3 regions of the Streptomyces sp. NPDC005775 genome follow, and region 1 is predicted to be linked to each of the others. Evidence: riboswitches for the same ligand, from Rfam matches in the RefSeq annotation. Region 1 holds a riboswitch; each other region holds the start of a gene.

The links. A riboswitch is a leader RNA that binds a small molecule or an ion and turns the genes downstream of it on or off. The one in region 1 is predicted to bind cyclic di-AMP.
Positions count from the first base shown of each region.
Region 2: it holds a riboswitch for cyclic di-AMP, as region 1 does, so the genes downstream of both, ACFYPA_RS02930 (peptidoglycan DD-metalloendopeptidase family protein) here and ACFYPA_RS23780 (NlpC/P60 family protein) in region 1, are expected to answer to the same signal.
Region 3: it holds a riboswitch for cyclic di-AMP, as region 1 does, so the genes downstream of both, ACFYPA_RS21050 (transglycosylase SLT domain-containing protein) here and ACFYPA_RS23780 (NlpC/P60 family protein) in region 1, are expected to answer to the same signal.

Region 1 is NZ_JBIAIU010000010.1:248,442-257,943, forward strand. It holds gene ACFYPA_RS23755 (DUF5691 domain-containing protein) at 1-153, shown strand, start outside; gene ACFYPA_RS23760 (cobalamin B12-binding domain-containing protein) at 333-746, opposite strand; gene ACFYPA_RS23765 (alpha/beta fold hydrolase) at 1,153-2,118, shown strand; gene ACFYPA_RS23770 (M23 family metallopeptidase) at 2,377-4,023, shown strand; gene pcrA (DNA helicase PcrA) at 4,076-6,514, opposite strand; cyclic di-AMP (ydaO/yuaA leader) riboswitch at 6,774-6,939, shown strand; gene ACFYPA_RS23780 (NlpC/P60 family protein) at 6,938-8,119, shown strand; gene ACFYPA_RS23785 (hypothetical protein) at 8,194-8,547, opposite strand; gene ACFYPA_RS23790 (NlpC/P60 family protein) at 8,903-9,502, shown strand, end outside.
Region 2 is NZ_JBIAIU010000001.1:656,834-666,335, reverse strand. It holds gene hpnH (adenosyl-hopene transferase HpnH) at 1-923, shown strand, start outside; gene dxs (1-deoxy-D-xylulose-5-phosphate synthase) at 1,115-3,046, shown strand; gene ACFYPA_RS02950 (aspartate aminotransferase family protein) at 3,043-4,440, shown strand; gene ACFYPA_RS02945 (XRE family transcriptional regulator) at 4,513-5,121, shown strand; gene ACFYPA_RS02940 (DUF6126 family protein) at 5,170-5,346, shown strand; gene ACFYPA_RS02935 (tyrosine-protein phosphatase) at 5,422-6,228, opposite strand; cyclic di-AMP (ydaO/yuaA leader) riboswitch at 6,740-6,894, shown strand; gene ACFYPA_RS02930 (peptidoglycan DD-metalloendopeptidase family protein) at 6,898-7,848, shown strand; gene ACFYPA_RS02925 (SGNH/GDSL hydrolase family protein) at 8,041-8,877, shown strand; gene ACFYPA_RS02920 (STM4011 family radical SAM protein) at 8,892-9,502, opposite strand, start outside.
Region 3 is NZ_JBIAIU010000009.1:5,959-15,460, reverse strand. It holds gene ACFYPA_RS21060 (FecCD family ABC transporter permease) at 1-421, shown strand, start outside; gene ACFYPA_RS21055 (ABC transporter ATP-binding protein) at 451-1,284, shown strand; cyclic di-AMP (ydaO/yuaA leader) riboswitch at 1,581-1,766, shown strand; gene ACFYPA_RS21050 (transglycosylase SLT domain-containing protein) at 1,772-2,653, shown strand; gene ACFYPA_RS21045 (dihydrodipicolinate reductase) at 2,880-3,959, shown strand; gene ACFYPA_RS21040 (carboxymuconolactone decarboxylase family protein) at 3,956-4,435, shown strand; gene ACFYPA_RS21035 (GMC oxidoreductase) at 4,531-6,174, opposite strand; gene ACFYPA_RS21030 (antitoxin) at 6,372-6,560, shown strand; gene ACFYPA_RS21025 (hypothetical protein) at 6,727-6,897, opposite strand; gene ACFYPA_RS21020 (SpoIIE family protein phosphatase) at 6,977-9,502, shown strand, end outside.

The sequences.
Region 1 (9,502 bases):
GCGGACCGGCTGGAGGTCCTGACCACGACGCCCGACGAGCCCGCGGACGCGTCACCGGGTGCGAACGGCTACTGGTCTGAGGCGTTCCGGCGCCTGGTCTCCACGTTGCGGCTGCGCGCGGCGATGGACAGCGAGCTGATACCGGACCACTGAGGCGGGGGCGGCGGTGTGCGGTGCCCCGGCCCGGGGCAGCCGGTCCCGGGCACCGCACACCTCGGACACCGACACAGCCCGCACACCGCACGCACCGCACCTCGCTGTGGACCGCACACCGCTGTGGACCGCGCACCGCACGGCTCGCGGCTCGCGGCTCGCGGCCCTCACCCTCGGATTCAGGCCTCCGCCGGCTGGCGGACGTTCGCGTTGACCCAGTCGACGATCGCGACCGTCGTCGCACCCGGCGTGAAGATCTCCGCGACGCCCTGTTCCTTCAACGGTGCGATGTCGGCCTCCGGGATGATGCCGCCGCCGAAGACCTTGATGTCCGCCGCGTCGCGCTCCTTCAGCAGCTCGATCACCTTCGCGAAGAGCGTGTTGTGCGCGCCGGAGAGGATCGAGAGGCCGATGGCGTCGGCGTCCTCCTGGATCGCGGTGTCCACGATCTGCTCGGGCGTCTGGTGGAGCCCCGTGTAGATGACCTCCATACCGGCGTCGCGCAGCGCTCGCGCGATCACCTTGGCCCCGCGGTCATGGCCGTCGAGGCCCGGCTTGGCCACCACCACACGGATCGGACCGGTCACACCCATCACTGCCTCCACATGCGTCTCCCGTGCCTGAAGGGCCGGGGATGTGAACGAACGTTATCGACAGCATCCCGCAAGCCGCCGTTTCGCGGTGGACGGGGAGGGGGAAATCACATGTGGGACATGTTCACCGGGCACCGTTCCCGCAGCACGCGGCAGTCCTGCCGTGCGGGACCGGCCGCCAGGGGAGCCGCGACGAGGTCGCCGTACCACCGCGCCGTCAGCCGCACGGCACGGTGGTACGGCTCACCACCCGCCCGTACGCCGGTCACCGCAGGTGATCCGGAGGACACGGCGGGCGGCGAGTCCCGGACGGCGACCGCCCGCCCGGACCTCCCGCACGGCGCCCCACGAGGGCAGACGGGGCAGCGAGCCGCTCCGCCCCGGATGCCGGAGCAGGAGGTCGACCATGAAGACCCTCCAGACCGTGCCGTTTCTCCCCTTCCTACTGCTGCACCGGCTGTGCGCGGGCGCCACCACCTTGCTGCCGTCCGCCCGCACGCCATCCACCGCGTCATCGCCCACCCGGGTGTCCGCGGCCCTGCTGAGGGCGACCGCGCTGGAGCTGGTGGTGCTCGCGGGGCACGCGCTCCTGTATCCCACCGGCATCACCGGCGAGCGGCACCCGGGGGCCGGAGCGGCTGAGGGCACTGCGTCCGGCTCGCCGGGGCAGACGGGCCGGGCATCCACGGCCACGACCGCTCCCGCGGGCACTACCGCCCTCCCCGTCGGGCACCCCGAGCGGCCGCCCGTCGTACTGCTGCACGGCTTCATCGACAACCGCTCCGTCTTCGTCCTGCTACGCCGGTCGCTCGCCCGGCACGGCTGGCGCCACCTGGAGTCGCTCAACCACTCCCCGCTGACCTGCGACATCCGCACGGCCGCCGAGCTGCTCGGCCGGCACGTCGAGGAGATCTGCGCCCGCACCGGCCACCGCGAGATCGACATCGTCGGGCACAGCCTCGGCGGCCTGATAGCGCGCTACTACGTGCAGCGGCTGGGCGGTGACCAGCGGGTCCGCACCCTCGTCACCCTCGGCACGCCGCACGGCGGCACCGCCGTCGCCCCGCTGGCCGGCGCCCTGCCCATCGTGCGCCAGATGCGCAGCGACTCGGCGCCGATCGAGGAGCTGCGGCTGCCCGCGCCCGGCTGCCGCACCCGGTTCGTCAGCTTCTGGAGCGAGCTTGACCAGGTGATCGTTCCGGTCGAGGCGGCCCGTATCGACCACCCGGACCTCGACGCGGTCAACGTACGCGTGAGCGGCGTCGGCCATCTCGCCCTGCCCGTGCACCCCTCCGTGGCCGCCGCCGTCCGCGAGGCGCTCGACGCAGACGAGGCGGACCGGGCGTCCACCGGTACCGCGTCCGTGGCCTGAAAGTGGCCCAGGACGGGCCGGCAACCCCGCCCGGTCAACGCTCCACCGCGCCACAAATAGAACGGGTTTCGAACATAGAGCCAAGGCTGTGTGAGCAGCTCGTCGAAAGACGGCCGATTGCCCGTTTCCTGAGCGCCGGGAGGCCTTCGAAGATTGTCGGCGTCGCATACCGCCGGGTACAGTCGCGGCCACTGCTTCCCCCGGAGTCCCCACCGGACCCCGGACACTGGTCCTGCTGCCGAGGCGAGAGAGAAGTTGGTGAACGACCAGCACCCCCACGCCGGGTACGCCGGACACGACGGCCACCCCACGGGCGGCTTCGACAGCGACCCGCTCTTCGGTTCCCTCCCCGGCAGCTACGAAACCTCGTACGACACCACGACGGGTTACGCCGCCCCGTACGACAGCGGCCAGGCCGGTCACAGCGGGACGTACGACACCTCCTCGTGGGACACGGGCGCGCACCACACGGCCGGGTACGGCCACACCGCCGACTACACGGCCCCCACCGCGCAGCCCCAGCAGCACCCGTACGACACCGGGCAGCAGTACGACACCGGCGCGACCTGGATCCCGACGGACGGGGGCTACGGCCACATCCCGGCCCAGCACGGCGCCCCGGACTCCTCGGGCCAGTGGGACACCACCACCTGGCAGCAGAGCGGCCAGTGGGCCGGCACCGGCACGACGGGTTACGACACCGGTGCGTACGACGCCGGCACGTACGACACGGGCGCCTACGACGCCACCGCCTGGAACACCGGCACGGGCACCGGCGCCACGCCCGAGCACGAACAGCAAACCGCGCAAACCTCGCACATGGCGACGTTGCCGAACGCAGCCGAACAAACTGCCCAGTACGCGTACGGAATCACCGAGGCTTACGAGCAACATCAGGCCTCCTACGACGCGTACGAGCCGTACGACCCGTACGAGCACCACCGGACCTCCGAGTTCGGCCTCCCGGAGACGGACCTCGGCGCGGAAACCCCCGAGGACACCCACGGCAGCCAGGACACCCAGGGCACGGCGAGCACCGAGTTCGAGTCCGAGCCCTCGACCCCGTCCGACGGCCACGACGCCGCCGCCGGCCCGGACCCCGCTCCGGCCGGGAGCCACCGCCCCGCAAGCCGCCCCGTCACCCGCAGCGGTGGCGGGAACCGCAGCCGCAGGCGTTCCCCCGCGAAGCGTTCCGCCCTTCTCACCGTCGCCGTTCCCTCCGCCTGTGTGATGAGCGTGGCGGGCATCGCCGCGGCATCCGTGGGCGGAATGGGTGGCGGCGAGGAGAAGAAGGACGAGACGACGTCGATGGCGGCCGCCGACCCCGGCACGGTCAAGCCCGTCGCGGCCAACAACAAGCTGGACACCCAGCTGGCCAACCTCAGCGCCGACGCCGAGAACTTCGCCGATCGCGCCAGCCGTACCCAGGAGCGCATCGACCTGAAGGCGCGGCAGGCCGCCGAGAAGAAGAGGCGCGCGGACGAGGCCGCCCGCAAGGAGGCCCTGCGCCCCAAGTTCGTCATGCCGGTCAAGGACCACCGGCTCAGCGCGTACTTCGGTCAGGCGGGCGTCAACTGGATGTCCGTGCACACGGGCATCGACTTCCCCGTCGACTACGGCACCCCGGTGATGGCGGCGACCGACGGCACCGTCCGTACGCAGTTCAACACCGCCTACGGGAACATGGCCATCGTCACCGCGGCCGACGGCACCGAGACCTGGTACTGCCACCTCAGCAGCACCCGGATCCGCTCGGGCTCGGTCAAGGCCGGTGACGTCATCGCGCACTCCGGCGACTCCGGCAACTCGACCGGCCCCCACCTGCACTTCGAGGTGCGGCCCGGTGGCGGCGCGGCCATCGACCCGCTGCCCTGGCTCCGCAGCCACAACGTCAACCCGAACTGACCGCTGCCCGGGTGGGCCGGCCGTGGCCGCCCACCCCAGGGCCGGCCCGGCGCTACAGCTTCTCGACCGGCGCGTACCGCAGCAGCAGCTTCTTCGGGCGCTCGTCGCCGAAGTCGACCGTGGCCTTCGCCTGGTCGCCGAGGCCCTCGACCGCCGTCACCGTGCCCAGACCGAACTGGTCGTGGGTGACCCGGTCGCCGGCCACCAGCGTGATCGTCGGCTTGTCCGAGGTCCGCCGGGTCGCGAATCCCGAGGGGCCCGAGCGTGAGCGGGAGGCGGAGAGCGACGAGGTGATGCCGGACGTCGGTCCCGCCGGTGCCGCCATCGGGCCCTTGCGCTTCCACTCCAGGTGCTGGTCCGGGATCTCCTCGAGGAACCGCGACGGCGGGTTGTACGAGGGCTGTCCCCAGGCACTGCGCATCGCCGCCCGGGTGAGGTAGAGCCGCTCGCGGGCGCGGGTGATGCCGACGTAGGCGAGCCGCCGCTCCTCCTCCAGCTCCTTGGTCTGTCCGAGCGCCCGCATGTGCGGGAAGACGCCGTCCTCCATGCCGGTCAGGAAGACCACCGGGAATTCGAGGCCCTTGGCGGTGTGCAGCGTCATCAGCGTGACGACACCGGAGCCGTCCTCGTCCTCGTCGGGGATCTGGTCGGCGTCGGCGACGAGCGCGACCTTCTCCAGGAACTCGGCGAGCGTGCCCGCCCCCTCGTCCTCCGCCCGCTCCTGCTCGAATTCGAGGGCGACGGAGGCGAGTTCCTGAAGGTTCTCGATCCGGGTCTCGTCCTGCGGGTCGGTGGACGCCTGGAGCTCGGCGAGATAGCCGGTCCGCTCCATGACGGCCTCCACCACGACCGCCGGTCCCGCGCCGGACTCCACTACCGTGCGGAGTTCCTCCATCAGCGTGTTGAACCGCTTCACCGCGTTCGACGAGCGGGCCGCCATGCCGTACGCCTCGTCGACACGGCGCAGTGCCTGCGGGAAGGAGATCTTCTCGCGCATCGACAGGGCGTCGATCATCGCCTCGGCGCGGTCGCCGATGCCGCGCTTGGGCACGTTCAGGATGCGCCGCAGCGGGACAGTGTCCTCGGGGTTCGACAGGACACGGAGGTAGGCCAGGACGTCCCTGACCTCCTTGCGCTCGTAGAAGCGCACGCCGCCGACCACCTTGTAGGGCAGGCCCACGCGGATGAAGATCTCCTCGAAGACGCGGGACTGCGCGTTCGTCCGGTAGAAGATCGCCACGTCGCCGGCCTTGGCGTCGCCCGCGTCGGTCAGCCGGTCGATCTCGTCGGCGACGAACTGCGCCTCGTCGTGCTCGGTGTCCGCGACGTAACCGGTGATGCGGGTACCGGCGCCGGCGTTGGTCCAGAGGTTCTTCGGGCGGCGGCTCTCGTTGCGCTCGATGACCGCGTTGGCCGCGGACAGGATCGTCTGCGTGGAGCGGTAGTTCTGCTCCAGCATGATCGTGGTCGCGTTCGGGTAGTCCTCCTCGAACTGGAGGATGTTGCGAATGGTCGCGCCGCGGAAGGCGTAGATCGACTGGTCCGCGTCACCCACGACGCACAGCTCTGCGGGGGTGTCCTCGGGGCCGGCCGGGCCGACCAGTTCCCGTACGAGCGTGTACTGGGCGTGGTTGGTGTCCTGGTACTCGTCGACGAGGACGTGGCGGAAGCGGCGGCGGTAGTGCTCGGCGACGTCGGGGAACGCCTGGAGCAGGTGCACCGTCGTCATGATGATGTCGTCGAAGTCCAGCGCGTTGGCCTCGCGCAGCCGGGACTGGTACAGCGCGTAGGCCTGGGCGAGCGTCTTCTCGAAACCGTCCGTGGCCTGTCCGGCGAAGGTCTCCTCGTCGATCAGCTCGTTCTTCAGGTTCGACACCTTCGCCGTGAACGACTTCGGCGGGAAGCGCTTCGGGTCGAGGTCGAGATCGCGGCAGACCAGGGCCATGAGGCGCTTGGAGTCGGCGGCGTCGTAGATCGAGAACGAGGAGGTGAAGCCGAGCCGCTTCGACTCGCGGCGCAGGATGCGTACGCACGCGCTGTGGAAGGTCATGACCCACATGGCGTTGGCCCGCGGTCCGACGAGCTGCTCGACGCGCTCCTTCATCTCGCCGGCGGCCTTGTTGGTGAAGGTGATCGCCAGGATCTGGCCCGGGTGCACCCCGCGCTCGGCCAGCAGGTGGGCGATGCGGTGGGTCAGCACGCGGGTCTTGCCCGAACCGGCACCGGCGACGATGAGCAGCGGGGACCCGGCGTGCACGACGGCTGCGCGCTGCTCGGTGTTCAGCCCGTCGAGCAGCGCGGCCGCGTCGATGACGGGGCGGTGGGCCCCGTCGCGGTAGTACGCCTCGCGGGGCGGCGGGGGCCCCTCGAAAACGCCCGCGAAGAGGCCCTCCGGCACCGCTTCGGGTGCGGAGTCCTCGGGGGGCGGCGGGGGCCCTTCCTCCGTGTGCTGGAGGCCGGCCAGGAAACTGTCGTCAAAGAGGCTGCTCATCGCTGTCCGAGTCTAGGCGGCCGCACTGACACTCCGGGGCCGAGTGACGAAGCACGCACCCCCGGGCAGGCACGCAGAGCGAGCGCCGGACCGCACTGCGTGCAGCGACCCGGGGCCCCACCTGCCCCGCAGGGCCTCAATCCGCCGAGGTAACGAAAATGTATCGGGCATATCGAACATCAACCTTCACAGCGGCACCATGAGTTGGCTAGCGTGCTCGTTCGGGCGGCCCGTAACCCCAGAGGCGATCCACGCCGAGCGGGCGTCCACGCCGAATCCGGGCTCCCCGTACGGGAGCCGGGAACCGGAGACCCACACGCATCACCGGGGTGAATCGGTCCGTATCCCCCACCAGGACCGTAGGGCAGCCTTCCGTTCCGCCCGAACCCGACAGCTAACCCGGTAGGCGGTCCACGGAAGGAGATGCCGGCCTTGGCGTCGCATCGCAAACCGCGCACCCTGGTGCGCAGCACCGGCCCCGCCGTCGGGCTCACGACGGCCGCGCTGGCGTCGGTGACCCTGCTGTCCACGCAGAGCGCACTGGCCGCCCCGGCACCCAGGCCCAGCATCGAGGACGTGCAGAAGAAGGTCGACGACCTCTACCGGCAGGCGGGCACCGCGACCCAGCAGTACAACCAGGCGAAGGAGGCGACGGCCAAGCAGCGCTCCACGGTGGACACGCTGCTGGACGACGTCGCCCGACGCACCGAGAAGCTGAACGAGGCGCGCAGGACGCTCGGCACGTACGCGGCCGCCCAGTACCGCGGCGGCGCCCTCGCCCCGACCGCCACCTTCTTCCTGGCCGACGACCCGCAGTCGTTCTTCGACCAGACGCACCTCATGGACCGGATGACCGAGCGCCAGACGCGGGCCGTCTCGGACTTCCGTACGCAGCAGGCGAAGGCGTCCGAGCAGCGGGCCGAGGCCGTCGTGAGCCTGGAGACGCTCACCGAGTCGCAGGCGACGCTGCGCACCAGCAAGCAGAACGTCCAGACGAAGCTGTCCGAGGCCCGCGGCCTGCTGTCGAAGCTGACCGCCGAGGAGAAGGCGCGCCTGGCCGATCTGGAGCGCAAGAAGGAGGCGGAGGCCAAGCGCAAGGCGGCGGAGCTGGCGAAGAAGCAGGCCGCCGCGAAGGCCGAGGCGGACCGCGAGGCCGAGGAGGCCGCCAAGGAGTCCGGCAGCGGTACGGGGACGGGCACCGGGAGCGGGACCGGCAGCGGTACGGGGACCGGCTCGGGTACGGACGCCTCCGCCTCGACCAAGGCCGAGAAGGTCATGGCGTTCGCCAGGGCGCAGGTCGGCAAGCCGTACGTCTGGGGGGCGACCGGCCCGTCCTCGTACGACTGCTCGGGACTCACCCAGGCTGCCTGGAAGGCGGCCGGCGTCGACATTCCGCGGACCACCTGGGACCAGGTGAACGTCGGCACCCGGATCGCCACGGCGGATCTGCAGCCCGGGGACCTGGTCTTCTTCTACGACGACATCAGCCACGTCGGCATCTACAAGGGCGACGGCATGATGATCCACGCACCGAAGCCGGGGGCGAACGTGCGCGAGGAGTCGATCTACTACATGCCGATCTACGGGAGTGTGCGACCGGGCTGAGGCCTCTCGGCCCACGTCCTGGAAACGCCGCTGCCCGGGCCCTCGCGGGTCCGGGCAGCGGCGTCGGCGACGGCTCAGGTCCAGAGCGTGGCGATGAAGATGTTGACGATCGTCAGTCCGCCGACGGCGGCGAAGAGGCCCTTGTCGACCTTCTCCTCGTCGCGCTTGACGTAGACGAGCCCGAGGATCACGACCAGGATCAGCAGCTTGATGCCGATCTTGACGTTGTTCACGGGGTGGTCGTCGGCCTGGTCGAGTCCGACGAGCGCGATTCCGGTGACCAGCATGGTCAGCGCGCCGTGCAGCATGGCCGGGACGAAGCGTGCCGTGCCCGCCCTCATCGCCTTCATCTGGGTGAGGAAACCGCCCAGCAGGGAGGCGATGCCGATGATGTGCAGGGCGACGAAGACATCGATGAGTACACGCATGGCTCCGCAGCCTAGCCGCGGCCATATCAGCACTCCGCACCCAGGTGGGCCTTAGCAACCACTTGACCGCGAGATGCACCAATTGCCTGACTCTGATGCAATTTTTCCGATCGCCCCGCAGCAACGCAACGCCAAATTCGCGCAATAAGCGTCATTACAACTCTTCCCCGTGTCCCGGGTTTAGCGTCCCTGGCAGGTGACCGGCACAGCGCCGATCCGTACCCGGGCGGCGTTCCCGGTCACCCCGCCGAGGATCCGGCGGTGGGCCGTCCCCCCTGTTGACGGCCCGCCGCCGGGCCGGGCGGGCCCGTCGGTAGACCCCGGCGGGCCGTCGACAGGAAGGACGCCCGCCCTCGTGGCAGCGCACCGGAAACCCAAGCAGCGCCCGTACACCGGCTCTGCTGCCCGCACCGCGGCGACGCTCGCCCTCGCCGGGGCCGCAACCGCCGCCGCGTTGCCGGGATCCGCGCACGCCGATCCGGCGCCGACCCCCGCCCAGGTGAAAGCCGAGGTGGACCGGCTGTACCGGGAGGCGGAGGTGGCCACCGAGCAGTACAACGGCGCCAAGGTGAAGGCCGCCGCCACCGAGAAGTCCGTGGACGCCCTGCGCGACGAGGCCGCCCGCAGGACCGAGCGGCTCAACACCGCGCGCGAGGCGCTGGGTTCGTACGCCGCCGCGCAGTACCGCTCCGGCGGCCTCGACCCCGCCGTGCAGCTGGCGCTCTCCTCGGACCCCGACCAGTACCTCCGGCGCGCCTCGTACGTGGAGCGGGCCGGCGAGCGGCGCGCCACCGAGGTGCGCACCGTGCGGCGCCAGGTCGCGGACGTGGCCCAGGTCCGCGCCGAGGCCGCCGGCCGGCTGACCGAGCTCGCCACCCGCCGGGCCGCCCTGAAGAAGCACAAGGCCACGGTCCGCACCAAGCTCTCCGAGGCCCGGGAACTGCTGGCCCGCCTC
Region 2 (9,502 bases), on a different contig from region 1:
AGCCCTTGTTCGCCTGCAACCTCGCCTGCGAGGGCTGCGGGAAGATCCAGCACCCGGCCGGAGTCCTCAAGCAGCGCATGCCGGTGGCCCAGGCCGTCGGCGCCGTGCTCGAATCGGGCGCCCCGATGGTCTCCATCGCCGGCGGCGAGCCGCTGATGCACCCGCAGATCGACGAAATCGTCCGGCAGCTGGTGGCGAAGAAGAAGTACGTCTTCCTCTGCACCAACGCGATGCTGATGCGCAAGAAGCTCGAGAAGTTCACCCCCTCGCCCTACTTCGCGTTCGCCGTCCACATCGACGGTCTGCGCGAGCGTCACGACGAATCGGTCGCCAAGGAAGGGGTGTTCGACGAAGCGGTGGCGGCGATGAAGGAGGCCAAGCGGCGCGGCTTCCGTGTCACGACCAACTCCACCTTCTTCAACACCGACACACCCCAGACCATCATCGAGGTCCTCAACTTCCTCAACGACGACCTCAAGGTCGACGAGATGATGATCTCGCCCGCCTACGCCTACGAGAAGGCACCCGACCAGGAGCACTTCCTGGGCGTCGAGCAGACCCGCGAGCTGTTCAAGAAGACCTTCGCGGGCGGCAACCGTGCCAAGTGGCGACTGAACCACTCGCCGCTCTTCCTGGACTTCCTGGAGGGCAAGGCGGACTTCCCGTGCACGGCGTGGGCCATTCCGAACTACTCCCTGTTCGGCTGGCAGCGGCCCTGTTACCTCATGAGCGACGGGTACGTGCCGACGTACCGGCAGCTCATCGAGGAGACCGACTGGGACAAGTACGGCCGGGGCAAGGACCCGCGCTGCGCCAACTGCATGGCGCACTGCGGCTACGAGCCCACCGCCGTCCTCGCCACCATGGGGTCGCTGAAGGAGTCCTTGCGCGCGGCGCGGGAGACCATCGGCGGGAACCGATGACGTGACGCTCGCGGGAGATCCGGTCGTACCGGCTCTCCCGGGGCGTGTCTCGGCCCGGCGCTCGCGACGCGCCGCCCCTCGCGACGCGCCGCCCCTCGCGGCGTGTCCGGGCCGGGCCGGCGTCGGCCGGTGGGACCGGGGGACCGAGCCGCCGTCGTGAGCCGATAACAGGACCAGAGAGGGGGGCCCGGATGACGCTGCTGCAGTCGATCCGCGGGCCGCACGATCTCAAGGCGCTGAACGAACCACAGCTCGGTGAACTCGCCGAGGACATCAGGAAGTTCCTCGTCCAGGCGGTGGCCAGGACCGGTGGCCATCTCGGCCCCAACCTCGGGGTCGTGGAACTCTCCATCGCCCTGCACCGGGTCTTCGACTCACCCGTGGACCGGATCCTGTGGGACACCGGCCACCAGAGCTACGTGCACAAACTCCTCACCGGGCGGCAGGACTTCTCCAAGCTGCGTGGCAAGGGCGGCCTCTCCGGCTACCCGTCCCGGCAGGAGTCCGAGCACGACGTCATCGAGAACTCGCACGCCTCCACCGTGCTCGGCTGGGCCGACGGCCTCGCGAAGGCCAACGAGCGCCTCGGCCGCCCCGACCACGTCGTGGCGGTCATCGGGGACGGGGCGCTCACCGGCGGCATGGCCTGGGAGGCGCTGAACAACATCGCCTCCGGGGACCGCCCGCTGATCATCGTCGTCAACGACAACGAGCGCTCCTACGCCCCGACCATCGGCGGCCTCGCCGACCACCTCGCCACCCTGCGCACCACCGACGGCTATGAGCGCTTCCTCTCCTGGGGCAAGGGCGTCCTTCGGCAGACACCCGTCATCGGACAGCCGCTGTACGAGTCGCTGCACGGGGCCAAGAAGGGCTTCAAGGACACCTTCGCGCCGCAGGGCATGTTCGAGGACCTCGGCCTGAAGTACGTCGGACCGGTCGACGGCCATGACACCGCTGCCGTCGAGTCCGCCCTCCACCGCGCGAAACGCTTCCACGGCCCCGTGCTCGTGCACTGCATCACCGAGAAGGGGCGCGGCTACCTTCCCGCGCTCCGGGACGAGGCCGACCGCTTCCACACCGTCGGCGCGATGGACCCACTGACCTGCGCCCCGCTCGTCCCCGCGGCCGGCCCGTCCTGGACCTCCGTGTTCGGGGACGAGATCGTGGCGATCGGAGCGGAGCGCCCGGACGTCGTCGCCCTCACGGCGGCGATGCTGCATCCCGTCGGGCTGACGAAGTTCGCCGAGGCGTTCCCCGGCCGGGTCTGGGACGTCGGGATCGCCGAGCAGCACGCGACCGTCTCGGCGGCCGGACTGGCGACCGGGGGGCTGCATCCCGTCGTCGCCGTGTACGCCACCTTCCTCAACCGGGCCTTCGACCAGCTGCTGATGGACGTCGCGCTGCACAGGTGCGGGGCGACGTTCGTGCTCGACCGGGCCGGCGTCACCGGGCCCGACGGGGCCTCCCACAACGGTATGTGGGACATGTCCGTCCTCCAGGTCGTGCCGGGACTCAGGATCGCCGCTCCGCGCGACGCCGAGCGACTGCGCGCCGAACTGCGCGAGGCCCTCGACATCGATGACGCGCCGACGCTGATCCGGTTCCCGAAGGAGTCGGTGGGGGAGTCGCTCCCCGCGATCGGCACCATCGGCGGCATGGACGTCCTGCACCGCGCCGAGGACGCCGACGTGCTGCTGGTCGCGGTCGGCGTCATGGCTCCCGTCTGCCTCCAGGCCGCCGAACTGCTGAAGGGCGCCCACATCCGCTGCACCGTGGTCGACCCCCGCTGGGTCAAGCCGGTCGACGAGCACCTCGCGCCGCTCGCCGCGCAGCACCGCCTCGTCGCCGTCGTGGAGGACAACAGCCGGGCGGGCGGGGTCGGTTCCGCGGTCGGACAAGCACTGCGGGACGCCGGGGTCGACGTACCGCTGCGGACGTTCGGCATTCCCGACCAGTTCCTCGCCCATGGGAAACGGGCCGAGATCCTGGCGGACATCGGACTCACACCGGTCGAGATCGCGGGCCGGATCAGCGCCACGCCGGCCGTCAGGGACGCGGTCGCGGGCAGGGGGCACCACGCCCCGGGCAACGGCAACGGGTACAAGGAGAGCGGGGCATGAACGACGACGGGCCCAAGGGCTTCGACCTGGCACGGCTCCTCGCGGAGCGCGGCGCCGAACGCTACGAGCTGCACACCAAGCACCTCAACCACCAACTCCCGCGCATGCTGCACACCATCGGCTTCGACAAGGTCTACGAGCGGGCCGAGGGCGCGCACTTCTGGGACGCGGAGGGCAACGACTACCTCGACATGCTCGCCGGTTTCGGGGTGATGGGGCTGGGCCGGCACCACCCCGTCGTACGCAAGGCGCTGCACGACGTCCTGGACGCCTCGCTCGCCGACCTCACCCGGTTCGACTGCCAGCCCCTGCCGGGCCTGCTGGCCGAGAAGCTGCTTACGCACAGCCCGCACCTGGACCGGGTCTTCTTCGGCAACAGCGGCACGGAGGCGGTGGAGACCGCCCTCAAGTTCGCCCGGTACGCCACCGGGAAGCCCAGAATCCTGTACTGCGCGCACGCCTTCCACGGGCTGACCACCGGCTCGCTCTCGGTGAACGGGGAGTCCGGCTTCCGGGACGGCTTCGCCCCGCTGCTGCCCGACACCGCCATCGCGCTCGGTGACCTCGACGCCCTGCGCCGTGAGCTGAAGCGCGGCGACGTGGCGGGGCTCGTCGTCGAACCGATCCAGGGCAAGGGAGTGCACGCCTCGCCGCCCGGTTTCCTGCGGGAGGCCCAGGAGCTGCTGCACAAGCACAAGGCCCTGCTCATCGCGGACGAGGTGCAGACCGGCCTGGGCCGGACCGGGGACTTCTACGCGTACCAGCACGAGGAAGGCGTGGAACCCGATCTGGTCTGCGTCGCCAAGGCGCTCTCCGGCGGCTATGTGCCGGTCGGGGCGACCCTCGGCAAGGACTGGATCTTCAAACGGGTCTACTCCTCGATGGACCGGGTTCTCGTCCACTCCGCGAGCTTCGGCTCCAACGCCCAGGCGATGGCTGCCGGACTCGCGGTCCTCGCGGTGATGGAGGACGAGGAGACGGTGGCCCACGCGCGCCGGACCGGCGACCTGCTCCGGGAGCGGCTGGCCGCGCTCGTCGGGGAGTACGAACTGCTGCACGAGGTGCGGGGGCGCGGGCTGATGATCGGCATCGAGTTCGGCCGGCCGAGTTCGCTGAAGCTGCGCAGCCGCTGGACCATGCTGCAGGCGGCCCGCAAGGGGCTCTTCGCGCAGATGGTGGTCGTACCGTTGCTCCAGAAGCACCGGATCCTGACCCAGGTCTCCGGCGACCACCTCGAAGTGATCAAGCTGATTCCGCCACTGGTGATCGACGAGGCGGACGTGGACCGCTTTGTCACCGCGTTCACGGCCGTGATGGACGACGCGCACAGCGGCGGCGGACTGATGTGGGACTTCGGCCGGACCCTGGTGAAGCAGGCCGTCGCCAACCGCTGACCGTCCCGGGAGCAGATTTGCCTCGGAGGCAATAAATTTGCCTCCGAGGAAAGTTCCTGGCCCAATGAGGGTATGAATCCTCCAGAAGGAGGGGTGGCCGACGAGCTGCCCGGGGTCGCGCCACGCCTGCGCGATCTGCGCCGCAGCCGTGGTCTCACCCTGGAGACCGCCGCCCAGCGGGCCGGGCTCTCGCCCGCCCACCTGTCCCGGCTCGAGACGGGACGGCGCCAGCCCTCACTGCCGATGCTGCTCGGACTCGCCAGGATCTACGGTACGACGGTCTCCGAGCTGCTCGGCGAGATCCCCCCGGAACGTGACGCGATCGTCCGCGGCCGCCGGTTCGAGGGTGCCGAGGCCGACGGCTGGATGTACCAGCAGGCCGGCGGTCCGGGGCGGGCGATGCAGGCCCTGCGCGTCCGGGTGCCGCACGGCGCCCAGGGCGACCTGGTGCGCGTCCACCCCGGCGAGGAGTGGCTGTACGTCCTGGCGGGGCACCTCAGGGTGACTCTCGGGGAGACGGTCCACGACCTCGCTCCCGGTGACAGCGCGCACTTCGACTCGCTCACCCCGCACCGGCTCGCGGCCCTGGACCGTGACGGTGCCGAGCTGCTCTTCGTCCACACCCTGCTGCAGAGCCCCGCCGCCGAGCTGTGCCTCGGCAGCGGGATCCACCGTCGCTGAAGCTCCGTCCCCGCCACCGGCCCCGCCGGTCGCCAGAGAGGACCTGTCATGACCGATTCCGAGGACTACGACCCGTTCGGCCCGGGCCGGCCCAAGAACTACGACCCGCAGGAGAAGAAGATGCCCCGCGGGCTCGTCATCAGGCTCTTCGCCTACCTGGTGGCCGGGCACATCATCGCGGGCTTCCTCTATCTGCTGTTCGCCGTCGGGATGCACAACCAGTAGCCGGCGGGTGATGGTCGAGGACGCCTCCCGCGCGATCAGGCCCGGGGGCGGCCCGATCCAGCCAGACGAAAGGCCCTAGTCGAGCAGGCGCTCGCGCAGCCGCTCCCGTGTCTCCGGGGTGATCCTGAGGCCCTCGGAGAGGTAGCGGTCGGTCGTGCCCCAGGTCTCGTCGATGGTGGTGAAGGCGGCCGCCAGGTAGTCGGGGTGGGCGCCGAAGAGCGGATTGAGCAGTTCCATCACCTCGGGCGACATTCCGGCGGCGGAGGTGTCGCTGCGGCGGATCCTGTAGCGGCGGTGCGCGTCGTTCGACTTGAGGTAGTCGGCCTCGATGGCCTCGCGCTCGACGCCGACGGCGAGCAGGGACACCGCGATCGAGAGACCCGCGCGGTCCTTTCCCGCGGCGCAGTGCATCAGCGCCGGCATGCTGTCCTCGGCCAGAGCGTGCAGGACCCGGCTGTGCTCGGCCGTGCGGTCCAGGATGGTCCGGCGATAGGAAGCGATCATGCGGCGGGACCCCTTGCCGTCGGCCAGGATCGACCGCAGCTCGTCCATGTCGCCGTCGCGCACCATCCGCCAGAACTCGGCACCGTCCGCCGGGTCACTGAGTGGGATGCTCACATTGCGCACGCCCGGCAGCTCCACGTCCAGGCCGTCCAGCTTGTGGTCGGCCACGTTGCGGAAGTCGAAGACGGTGTGCAGGCCGAGACCGGTGAGGAACGCGGCGTCCTCGGCGGTGGCGTGCGCCAGGTGGCCACTGCGGTAGAGCCGCCCGTACCGCACGCGGCGCCCGTCCGAGGTGGGCAGGCCGCCCACATCACGGAAATTGCGGACACCTGCCAGCTGGGGCTCCGTCGGCGGGGTCTGCGGCAGCTGCTGCGTCACGGTCACTCCTGGAGGCTCTGCCGGGGGCGCGTGTCGCCCGCGGGTCCACTCTCGTGACGATACGACATTGATTCCTCGGGCAACCATCTTGGTCATGCCCGTACTTCGGGTCCGCACTTCGGGCCCGCGCGCATGCCCGCCCTTCGGGCCCGTCCGACAGGTCGGCGCGCCGGAAGCGTGAGCCGGCCGTCCCGGATGTCTCGTCGCGATGGGGCGATGGGCATGACATGTCCGTATTGGGGCCTTTGGCTGAACATGCCCCGGTTGTGCGGGAGATGATCGACCGCTCGTGAGCGGGATCATATCCGTGACGGTGTGTGGCGGCGGGGCGTGGGGGTATTCCGTGCACGGTGCGGAAAGCCAAGATCAGTAATCCACGGAGTGTGACCGGAATTCCTCGCCGATTTTCCGAAGCGGAATCCCGCACGGAACCCGTGGCTTGTTTCCGCCGTCCCGGCTCGCTTACGTTCGCTGCAATCCGGACGGACCGCCTAATCCTGCCGCCGCCCGGAATTCGCACTCACTCACCGCGTGGCAGGAGCGGGGGAACCAGGTAAGCCGCCGACCGGGAATCCGGCCGGCTCGGGGTGAAGTCGCGCCAGTCGCGACCGGACATCTCCAGTCCGAACCCGACAGCTCACCTCGCAGGCGCCGGAGAGGGAAACCTTCATGCCCATATCGGGTAAGCACCGCCGTCCCAAGTCCAGCACCATCGCCCGTGGCGTCGTCGTCGCGAGTGCCGGTGGAGCCGTCATCGCGCTGCCGCTGCTCGGCGCCACCGGTGCCAACGCCGCGGAGCAGGCCGCTCCCGCCACCTCGCAGTCGGCCGCCGCCACGCACGCCACCCCGGCCAAGCCGGTGGCGCAGAAGCAGGCCGGTTCCAAGACGTACTCCGTGGTCTCCGGCGACTACCTGTCGAAGATCGCTGCCGAGCACAAGCTCAAGGGCGGCTGGGAGAAGCTGTACCAGGACAACCGCAAGGTCGTCGGCGACGACCCGAGCCTGATCTTCCCGGGCATGAAGCTGACCCTCGGCGGCAAGGCCTGGGGCCACGCCTCGACCACCTCCACGGGCTCCACCACCCCGTCGAAGGCCCCGTCCAAGGCCCCGGCCACGACCGGGACGAAGGCGTCCACGACGTCGGACTCGTCGTCGTCCTCCTCCGACGCCTCGTCGTCCGAGGAGACCTCGGCGCCGGCCGCCCAGAGCAGCGACTCCGGTTACGTCCACCCGGTCCCGGGCAACCACACCACCGCCTACCGCGCCTCCGGTTCCAACTGGTCCAGCGGCAGCCACACCGGCATCGACTTCCCCGTGTCCACCGGCACGAGCGTGAAGGCGATCACCTCCGGCACCGTCGTCACCGCCGGCTGGGGCGGCGCGTACGGCAACGAGGTCGTCATCAAGCACGCCGACGGCCACTACTCGCAGTACGGCCACATGTCCTCGCTCTCCGTCTCGGCCGGCCAGACCGTGACCGCGGGCCAGCAGGTCGGCCTGTCCGGCTCCACCGGCAACGCCACCGGCCCGCACCTCCACTTCGAGGTCCGCACGGGTCCGGCGTACGGCTCGGACATCGACCCCATCGCCTACCTGGCGTCGCACGGGATCAACGTCTGATCCGGGCAGCAGGGGCAACACCGGTCCGGTGAACCGGACCTGAGCAATGCATAGAGGGACGGTGCGCGGCGGCGCACCGTCCCTCTGCTTATTCCCCCTTTACCAAAAACTGACTGGGTGGTCTATCTCACCACCCGTCAACCCCGTATTACGGTCGCGTAGGTCACATTCGGCGGTGCAGGATATGCCCTTGTGGCAGACGATTCGAACAACATCCATCAGGGCGTCAACAACCAACGGGGCGCCATCGGGTCGTACGCGGCGATCGGCGACAGTTTCACCGAGGGAGTCGGTGACCCCGGTCCGGACGGAACCTTCGTCGGCTGGGCGGACCGGTTCGCGGTACTCCTCGCGGACCAGCTCCCGGACCTCGGCGCGGCGACAGGCACCGCTCACGGGAACTTCCGGTACGCCAATCTCGCCGTACGAGGACGCCTCCTCGACCAGATCGTCGAGGAGCAGGTACCGCGCGCCAAGGAACTCGCCCCGGACCTGGTGAGCTTCTGCGCCGGCGGCAACGACATCATCCGGCCGGGCTCCGATCCCGACGCCGTGGCCGAGCGCTTCGAGCGCGCCGTGGCCGATCTGACCCGGTCGGTGGGCACCGTCATGGTCACCACCGGCTTCGACACCCGCAACGTTCCCGTGCTGCGGCATCTGCGCGGCAAGATCGCCACCTACACGGCCCATGTGCGGTCCATCGCCGACCGCTACGACTGCCCGGTCCTCGACCTGTGGTCCCTGCGCTCGGTCCAGGACCGGCGGGCCTGGGACAACGACCGGCTGCACCTCTCGCCCGAGGGGCACACCAGGGTCGCGCTGCGCGCCGCCCAGGTCCTCGGCCTCGGCGTGCCCGCGGACCCGGACCAGGAGTGGCCGCCGCAGGTGCAGCGCGGAACCCTCGAAGTGCGGCGCGACGACATCCACTGGGCGCGCGAGTACCTCGTTCCGTGGATCGGCCGGCGGCTGCGCGGCGAGTCCTCGGGCGACCACGTGGGGGCCAAGCGGCCCGACCTGCTGCCGCTCTGACGGATTCGCTGTCCTCAGCCGCGCCGGGCGGCCGAGGGCAGCGGCAGCACCGGTATGCGCTCCAGCACCCCGCCGGCGAAGACGTCGTACAGCGGCAGCGTCTCCAGGTGCACATAGCCGATGTGGCAGTCGCAGACGGCGAGCGGGCAGGCGCGGGGCCCCAGCGCCGCGCGGTAGCTGCCGTCGTAGAGGTTGCCGAGCTCGGCGCGGACGAAGTGGCAGCGGCGTACCGTTCCGTCACCGTCCACGGAGATGACCGACTCACCCGTCCGGCAGGGCAGGCCCGCCGAGCGGTGTGGGTGGCGGCTGTACGGGAACAGCGGGTCGATCTCCGTCCAGCGGCCGGCCTCCTCGTCCGTGTACGTGTGCCCTTCGGCGGCGTTGACCCACAGGTAGACCTCCTTCGGCAGGGCAGCCCGCAGCCGCCGCGCCTCGTCGAGATGACCGGCGAGCCCGACGACCCCCACGCTGTGGCGGATCCCCAGCGACACCAGCTCCCCGCACCGGCCGAGGAACCGCTCGTACGGTGTCTGGCCCGGATGGTACGTGCACCAGAGCGCGATCTTGTCGCGGTCCGCGGCGCCCGCCGAGGCCAGCCACCGCGTACGGCCGCTGAGGTTCGTCT
Region 3 (9,502 bases), on a different contig from region 1:
CATGCCACTGGCCGTGGCCCTGCTGTTCCTCGTCCCGCTCTCACTGGCGGCCGGCCACCGCCTTCAACTGCTGCGCTTCGGCGACGAGGTGGCGAGCTCCCTCGGAGTCGACCTGCGGCGGGTGCGTACCGTCGCGCTGGGCCTGGCCGTGCTGCTGGCCGGTACGGCCGTCGGGGTCGGCGGCCCCATCGCCTTCGTGGCGCTCGCTGCCCCGATCCTCGCCCAGCGGCTGACCGGTCCCACCCGCGTCCCGGTCACCGGCTCGGCGCTGACCGGAGCCGCGCTGATCGCCGCGGCCGACGCGATCGGACGTGTCGCCGCTCCGGTCGAACTGCCCGTCGGGGTCGTCACCAGCGTCCTCGGCGGCCCCTTCCTCCTGTGGGTACTGCTGCGGCCCGACCTGGCCGCCGGAAAAGCGTGAACCGTCATGACCGAGAAAGCGAGCCGCACATGACCGAGAACCCGACCGGTACGAAGGCGGGCCTCGAAGTCCGTGGCCTGCACGCCGGATACCCCGGCCGTCCCGTCGTCGAGAACGTCGACCTCACCGTCCCCGCCGGGCAGGTGGTCGCGATCGTCGGCCCCAACGGCTGCGGGAAGTCGACCCTGCTGCGGACCGTCGCCCGGCTCCACCGCCCCGAGTCCGGCACGGTCCTGATCGGCGGCACGGACATCTGGGAGACCGGCCGGCGCAGGGCCGCCCACCATGTCGCCCTGCTGCCCCAGTCGCCGCGCGCCCCCGAGGCGGTCACCGTCGCCGGTCTGGTGCGCTACGGCCGCAGCCCGCACCAGGGGCTGCTGCGCCAGTGGTCGCGCGAGGACGAGCAGGCGGTACGCGAGGCGCTCGCCGCCACCGGCACCACCGCACTGGCGGGGGAGCGCCTCGACCGGTTGTCCGGCGGTCAGCGCCAGCGCTGCTGGCTCGCGATGGTGCTGGCCCAGCAGACCCCGGTCGTCCTGCTGGACGAACCGACCAGCGCCCTCGACCTCGGGCATGCCGTCGAGGTCCTGGAGCTCGTGCGCGAGGTCGCGGCCACCGGCCGCACCGTCGTCATGGTCCAGCACGACCTCGCCGCCGCCGCCCGGTACGCCGACCTGCTCGTCGCCATGAAGGCCGGCCGCGTCATCGCCCGCGGCGCCCCTCGCGAGACGGTCGACGAGGCCCTGGTGAAGGAGCTGTACGCGCTCGACGCGGACATCCTGTCCGCCCCGGGCGACGGTTCTCCGGTCGTGGTGGCGCGCAGCCGTGCCGCCGTCACCACGCAGCCTTCAGCCGTTTCGTAATGTCCAAATAGAGTAATTTGTCGCATTAATTACAAGCGCAGGACGAGGGCTGCGCTCCTTCGGGTCACGCGTCCTTGAAACCGTCAAAACGCCCCTTTCGGACACAGTGGCCAGCGTCACGTTTCCCGGCCCGGACGCGGAACCGGAAGGGCCGGTTCCCAGATGTCCCAAGAAAGTCGGCCCGCGCCGATGTGACCGGTGTCGCACATTTCCTTTGATTGATCTTGCGCGTCAATTGTGATCACGAATTCCGGGCTTGTTTCGCTCTGCCTTTCTCGCTTACGGTCACCGTCAATCCGGATGGAACGCCGAATCCTGCCGCCGTCCGGTAACCCGACACCACTCACGTACGGCAGGAGCGGGGGACCCAGGTTTGCCGCCGGTCCGGAAATCCGGAGCGGCTAGGGGTGAAGTCGCCATGTGCGACCGGACATCTCCAGTCCGAACCCGACAGCTCACCTCGCAGGCGGCGGAGAGGAAAAGCGCCATGCCCATCAAGGGTCACCACCGTCGTTTCAAGTCCAGCACCCTGACGCGCGGTTTCATCGCCGTGAGCGCGGGCGGAGCCGTTCTCGCGCTCCCCCTGCTGACTGCCGGATCGGCTTCCGCCGCCCCGGTCAAGTCGGTCGTCGCGGAAAAGACCGCAGCGCCGACTTCCGTGGCCGGCAAGGAAATTGCCGCACAGAAGGCCGAGTCCACCACCTATTCCGTGGTCTCCGGCGATTCGCTTTCCAAGATCGCCCGGGGGCATTCCCTCAGTGGCGGCTGGGAGCAGCTGTACAAGGACAACCGGAACGTGGTCGGCGGCAACCCCGACCTGATTCACCCGGGCCTGAAGCTGACCATCGGCGCCAAGTCCACGGCCGCCGCCCCCAAGGCCGCGACCAAGAGCGAATTCAAGGCGGAGAACACGTCCGGCAGCGCCTCGCAGCCGTCGGCAGACCGGGCCGAGAGCACCGACCGCGCCGACCGCTCCCAGCGGACGACCGTGACGCCCGTCGCGGAGGAGACCGCCTCGACCGCCCCCGCGCAGACCGCGACGGCGTACACCGACGACCTCGACGGCTGGATCAAGGAGTCGCTCGCCGTCATGGCCGAGCACGGCATCCCCGGCAGCTACGACAGCATCCACCGCAACATCCTGCGCGAGTCCTCGGGCAACCCGCAGATCGTCAACAACTGGGACTCGAACGCCGTCGCGGGCACCCCGTCCATGGGGCTCCTCCAGGTCATCCAGCCCACGTTCGACGCCTTCCACGTGCCCGGCACCTCGCTGGACATCCTGGACCCCGTCGCCAACATCACCGCCGCGTGCAACTACGCCGCCGCCACGTACGGCTCGATCGACAACGTCTTCGGGGCGTACTGACCCCACCGCGGTCCCGCCGCGCGGGGAGCCGTGAACAGGGGTGGAAGGGAGCTGACCCGCTCCCTTCCACCCCTGTTGTCATGCCACGCGGGCCCTGCCCCGCACGGGCCGGCTCCTCCCGGTCCCGGACCCGCGTACTGCGGACGCGAGGTCATCGCCGGCCCACTCCCAACCCGGTGCGCGATGGCACTATGAACCTTTCATCCCGCGCGCTACCCTCCGCCGCATGATTTCCACGGTGGTCTGGGGTACCGGCAATGTCGGCCGCGCGGCCATCCGCGCGGTCGAGGCCCATCCGGCCCTGAAACTCGCGCACGTACTCGTCCACGACCCCGCGAAAGTGGGCCGCGACGCGGGCGCCCTCGCCGGGCTGGACCGCGATCTGGGCGTCACCGCGACCGACGACGTCGACGCGGTGCTCGCCACCGCCCCGCGCGCCGTCGTGTACGCGGCCTCCGGCGACATCCGCCCCGATGAGGCCCTGGCCGACATCACCAGGGCCGTGGCAGGGGGCGCCGTCGTCGTCACCCCCGCCCTGTACGCGCTCTACGACCAGCGGAGCGCCCCGGCCGAGCTGCGCGAACCGGTGCTCGCCGCCGTCACCGGTGGCGGCGGCTCGCTCTTCGTCTCCGGCGTCGACCCCGGCTGGGGCAACGACGTCCTGCCCCTGCTCATCAGCGGACTCGGCACCACGATCGACGCGATCCGCTGCCAGGAGATCTTCGACTACTCCACGTACGACCAGCCCGATTCGGTCCGCCACCTCATCGGCATGGGGCACCCCATGGAGTACGAACCCCTCATGCTCGCGGCCTCCGTCCCGACCATGGTGTGGGGTGGGCAGATACGCCTGATGGCCCGGGCCCTGGGCGTGGAGCTGGACGACATCCGCGAGACCATGTCCCGCCGGGCGCTCGAGACGACCGTCACCACCAGGACGATGGGCGCGTTCGAGGCCGGCACCCAGGGCGCGGTCCGCTTCGAGGTCCAGGGCATCGTCGAGGGCGAGCCCCGCATCGTCATCGAGCACATCACCCGTATCCATCCGTTGTGTGCCCCGGACTGGCCGTCGCCGCCCGACGGCGCCGGTGCCCACCGGGTGATCATCGAGGGGCGCCCACGCATCGAGGTCACCGTCGAGGCCACCGACGAGGGCGAGAACCGCTCGGCGGGCGGCAACGCCACCGCGGTCGGCCGGCTGGTGAACGCCATCGACTGGCTGGTGGAGGCGGAACCCGGACTCTACGACGCGCTCGACGTCCCCCTGCGCCCCGCAGCCGGCCGACTCGGAAGGAAGCAGTCATGATCATCGACATCCCCGAGGGCCAGGAGCCGATCGGCTACGTATGGGGCGACATGGTCCCCGGCATCGGCATGGCCGCCGCCGGCTTCTCGCTGTCGGTGTACGAGCACACGACGCTCGGGCTCCGCGAGTTCGAGGCGGCCAGGCTGCGCATCGCGCAGATCAACGGCTGTCTCTTCTGCCTGGACTGGCGCACCGAACGCGACGGTCACAAGGTCGAGGAGGAGTTCGCCGCGGCGGTGAGCGACTGGCGCACCACCGGCGCCTTCGACGACCGGACCCGGCTGGCGGCCGAGTACGCCGAGCGGTACGCCCTGGACCACCACGGCCTGGACGACGCGTTCTGGGCCCGGATGACCGCGCACTACAGCCAGCACGAGATCGTCGAGCTGAGCATGAGCATCGGCTCCTGGCTGGCGTTCGGCCGGCTCAACCACGTGCTGGGACTCGACGCCGTGTGCGTGCTGCCGGGGCACTGAACGCGCCGCCCGACGGGGCCCGGTCGCTGCGCGCGTCCAGTAGGAGGCCTGCCCGCCGCCTCCTACTGGAAGGTTCGCTCCTTCGGCCAGCGCCGTCACAGGTCGGTGGCGATGATCTTCTCGATGTTCCGTTCGGCGAGGGCCGTGATGGTGACGAACGGATTGACGCTGGTGTTGCCGGGGATCAGCGAGCCGTCGATGACGTACAGGCCCGTATAGCCGTGAAGACGGCCGTAGTTGTCGGTGGCCCTGTCGAGGACCGCGCCGCCGAGCGGGTGGTAGGTGAGGTGGTCCCCCCAGATCTTGTGGACACCGAACAGGTCGGTCCGGTAGATCGTCCCCTCCTTGGCGTTGATCTTGTCGAAGATCGTTTTCGCCATGTCGATGGAGGGCTGCTTCCAGGCCGTCTGCCAGTCCAGGTCGACCTTGCCCGTGGCGGCGTTCCAGGAGAACCGTGCGCGGTGCGGGTTCTTCGTGATCGACAGGTAGAACGAGGCGAAGGTCTCGATCCCGGTCGGCAGTGGTGCGACTTCGGCGAAAGCACCCCCGGCGTCCCAGTTGTCGATGCCCCCGCACGGGATGCTCGACTGGACCGCGCCGGTCGGGTCCCACAGGTGGTTGGCGCGGCCGCACATGACGTTGCCGTTGTCGCCCCAGCCCCTGCCGACCTCGTCGCTCAGACCGGGCAGCGCGCCCGTGGCCTTCAGCCGGGTCAGCAGCTTGCTGGTGCCGACGCTGCCCGCGGCGAAGAACACCTTGTCCGCGGTGACGGTCTTGGCGGCCACGACGCTCCCGTCGGTGCGGAGTTCGTCGATGGCGACCGTATAGCCGCCGCCCGGCGCGGGGGCGACGGACGTCACCTGGTGCAACGCCGAGACGGTGATGTTGCCCGTCGCCGCGGCCTGGGCGAGGTAGGTCTTCTGCAGCGACTTCTTGCCGTAGTTGTTGCCGTAGAGGATCTCACCGGCCAATGCCGACTTGGGTACGGTGCCGGCCGCCTCCTTCTCCATGTAGTCCCAGTCGTACACGTCGGGCACGAAGACGAACGGGAAGCCGGAGCGCTGGGCGTGCTTGCGACCGACGCGGGCGTACTGATAGCAGTCCACGCTGTCGAACCACGCCGGGTCGACCGTGCCGACCCCGAGGCCGGCGTTGGCGCGCGGGTAGTAGGTGCGGTACATCTCGTCCGCGTCCACCGACGGGAGGACGGCACCGAAGTTCTCACGCCTGGGCGTGACCGCCATACCGCCATTGACCAGGGATCCGCCGCCGACGCCGCGCCCCTGGTACACCGTGATGCCGCTGAAGTCCTCGGCGTCCAGGATGCCGGTGTAGCGGGGGATCGCCCGGTCGATGGGGAAGCCGAGGAAGTTGCTGAGGGGCTGCTTGCTCTTCGTGCGGAGCCAGTACGAACGGCCGTCGGGCTTGGTCGTGTTCGCGAAGATCTTGCCGTCCGCCCCGGGAGTGTCCCAGGCCATCCCCATCTCGACGAGATGGACGTGGACACCCGCGCGGGCGAGGCGCAGGGCGGCGACCGAGCCTCCGTAGCCGGTGCCGATCACCAGGACGGGGACATGGTCCCCACTGCCGATCACGGCGGCCGCCGCGGAGGTCCGGGCCTGAGCGGCCGTGGCGCGACCGGCGAGGGCTGAGGCTCCCAGAATGAAACCTGTTCTCGCCATGAATCCGCGACGCGAGACACCGCTCGATCCCTTGTGGGGTAAGCTCGAATCCGTCATGTGACGTTCCTCACTCTCTGATCGAATGGGAACGAGTTCTACTGGCGCTCGCGTGAGAAGTCACTACATACCTCTGGGTAATTTCCCCGAGCCCCCGGCCGTTCGTCGTCGGTAGCGGGGCCGCCCTCGTCCCGGGGTGCGGCGCCGGGGTATCGCATGGATGCTGGGATGGTCAGCGTTCCATGAGGAGGAAAGTCATGAGCATGCTCGACAAGATCAAGGACCTGATCAAGGGGCATCCCGACCAGGCCCGCAAGGGAGTCGAGAAGGGTGGCGACGTCGTCGACAAGAGGACGGGCGACAAGTACAGCGGCCAGGTCGATTCCGCCCAGCAGAAGCTCAGTGACCAGTTCGGTGACCGCCGTCCGCCCACCGGCGAACGGTAGGGCGCCGCACCCTCCGCAGGGCCTCCGCCCGTTCGGGTGCGGGCCCTGCGCCGCGCCGTGGAGGCGCCGGGATGCCGCATGACGCGGGAGCGGCGGCCACCCTGTTCACGGTGGCCGCCGCTCCCGCGTCATGTCGTCGTGCGGTGGCGCCCGGGTAGCCGGAAGCTCAGTTGTGACCGAACTTCCGCTCGCGCTTGTGGGACACCTGCTCGGAGATCGCCTTCACCGCATCGGGTGCGGACGCCGCGCTCGTCTGCTCCTTGGACTCCGTGGCCGTGGACTGCTCATGGCCTCCGGAGCGGGCGCCGCGGTTGTGCCGGCTCTGCTTCTTGCCCATGATCGTGCCTCCTCGCGGACGTCGGACGATGGGCCGCCTTCAGAGTTGCACACAAGCACGAAGGGTGCATTTCGGTCGGATGCGTCGAACGCTCGAAGTGCGCGGCACAGCGCCGGGGGAGCATGCTGACTGTGTGACCTGGTACGGCGCGGTCCGGCGCAAGCCGCTCAGTGAGGGTGGCAGTGTGTCCGGGAGACTCAGGAACGGCCGGGCGCCGGACGAACTGTCGCTGGTGCTCTCCCAGGCTGTCGTGAGTGCGATCGAATCCGCCGGCGGACAGGCCGGCGGCGTCTACCTGACCTCCGCCACCCCGGGGCTCCTGCGGCTCGCGGTGCTGGCCGGACTCCCGGGACCGCTGTTCCGCCCCTGGTGGCGGATGCATGTGAACCGGCCGTTCCCGGTCGCCGAGGCGTTCCGCTCGGGCCGGGCCGTGTACCTGGCCGACGCGGAGGAGGCGATGCGCCGCTTCCCCCAGCTGATGGCGGGACTGCCGTTCCCCTTCGGCTCGCTGTATGTGCCGGTCGTCAGCAACGGCAAGCCGGTCGGCGTGCTGGTCGTGCTGCGCGCGGCGACCCCCGGAAAGCCGGTGGAGAGCACGGACCGGCGCCGGCTGCGGACCGTCGCCGAAGGACTCGGTGCTTCGCTGGGCCGCCTGGAGTCCCCGGGGACGGTGCTGGAATGGGACGAGGAGCCACTCCCCGTCCAGCTGCCGGCGGGCAGCTCGCCGCCGGTACGCATCGGCCGCTTCGACTGGAACCTCGACAGCGGAACCGTCGGCGCGGACGACGAACTGTGCGCCATCCTCGGAACCGGACGGAGCCGGTTCCCCGGCACCATCGACGCACTGGCCGCGCGGCTGGCCCCGGAGGACGTGTACGGGCTGTGGGCCCTGGCCCGGCAGGCGGCGGACTCGGGCGGGCCCGTCGTCCGCAGGATGCGCCTGCGCGGTCCCGACGGGCGCTCGCACCTGCTGGAGGTCTCGGGCCGCCGGAACAGCGGTGCGGACCACGGCGCCGCGACCCATCTGACGGGTTTCCTCGTCGACCTCGGTATCGGCCCGGTCGTCGCCGAGGCGGCCGACCGGCTGCCGCGCGGCATCTTCTCCCTCGACCGCTTCGCCCGGATCACCTACATCAACCACCTGGCCGAGGAGATCCTCGGCCGGCCCCGGTCGGAGCTGGTCGGGCGGGTGCTCTGGGAAGCCGTGCCCTGGTTCGCGAACCCGGCCTACGAGGACCACTACCGCGCCGCGATGCTCTCCGACGCCCCGGTCCACTTTCTCGCCAGGCGCCCCTCTCCGCCCTGGCTGTCCGTCTCCCTGTACCCCGGCCACGACGGCCTGACCGTGGTGCTCGACCCCGAGGAACAGCCGGCCTACGCGCCCGGGTCCGTCGTCTCACCCGGGCTGGGGCTCGGCTCCCCGGCCGACCGTTCCGCCGCGCTCTACCGGCCGGTCGCCCTGGCCATCGCCCTCACCGAGGCCGTCACCGCCCGCCAGGTGTCCGCGGTGGTCACCGAGGAACTGCTCCCCGCCTTCGGTGGCCGCCAGCTCGCGATCTACCTGCTGAAGGAGGGCCACCTCTACCTGGAGTGGGAGACCGGCTTCCCGCACGGCTTCCTGAACCGCTTCGACGGCGTCGCCCTGGACGCCCGCATCCCCGGCGTCGAGACGCTGACCACCGGGCGCCCCATCTTCTTCGAGTCCATGCAGCGGCTGGCCGCCGCGTACCCCGGAATCCCCATGGATACCGACGTCGGCGCGCGGGCCTTCCTCCCCCTGATCGCCTCCGGACGGCACGTCGGTTCCTGCATCCTCGGCTTCGACCAGCCGCGCGGCTTCAGCCCGGAGGAGCGTACGGTCCTGACGGCCCTGGCCGGCCTCATCGCGCAGGCACTGCAACGAGCCCAGCGGTACGACGCCGAGGCAGCCCTGGCCCGCGGACTGCAGGACGTCCTGCTTCCCCACGGGCTGCCCGTCGTCGTCAACGGTGTGGACACCGCGGGCCGTTACCTCCCCGGCACCCAGGGCATGGACGTCGGCGGCGACTGGTACGACGTCATCGAGACCGGCGAGAAGCTGGCCCTCGTCATCGGGGACGTACAGGGCCACGGCGTCCAGGCCGCCGCCACCATGGGGCAGCTGCGCAGCGCGTTGCGTGCCTTCGCGCTCAGCGGACACGATCCGCAGGAGGTGATGAGCGGCACCAACCGGCTGCTCATCGATCTCGACCCCGGCCAGTTCGCCAGCTGCTGCTACATCGTCCTGGACCCGGCCACCGGCGTCACACGGGCCGTGCGGGCCGGTCATCCGCAGCCCGTGCTGCGCCGGCCCGACGGCACGGCCGAGGTCATGGACCTGCCCGGCGGCATCGTGCTCGGCATCGACGCCGAAGCGACCTACCCCGTCACCGAACTGCACCTGGCCCCGGGCGCCCTGCTCGCGCTGTACACCGACGGCATGGTCGAGGAGTCGGGAACGGACATCGACGTCGGCATCGAGCGGCTGCGCAGGACGATCGCCGGTTTCACCGCGGCCGCCACCCTGGCCGAAACGGCGGATCATGTGATCGGTCGTGCCAGGCAGGCTGCGGACCGCCCCGACGAC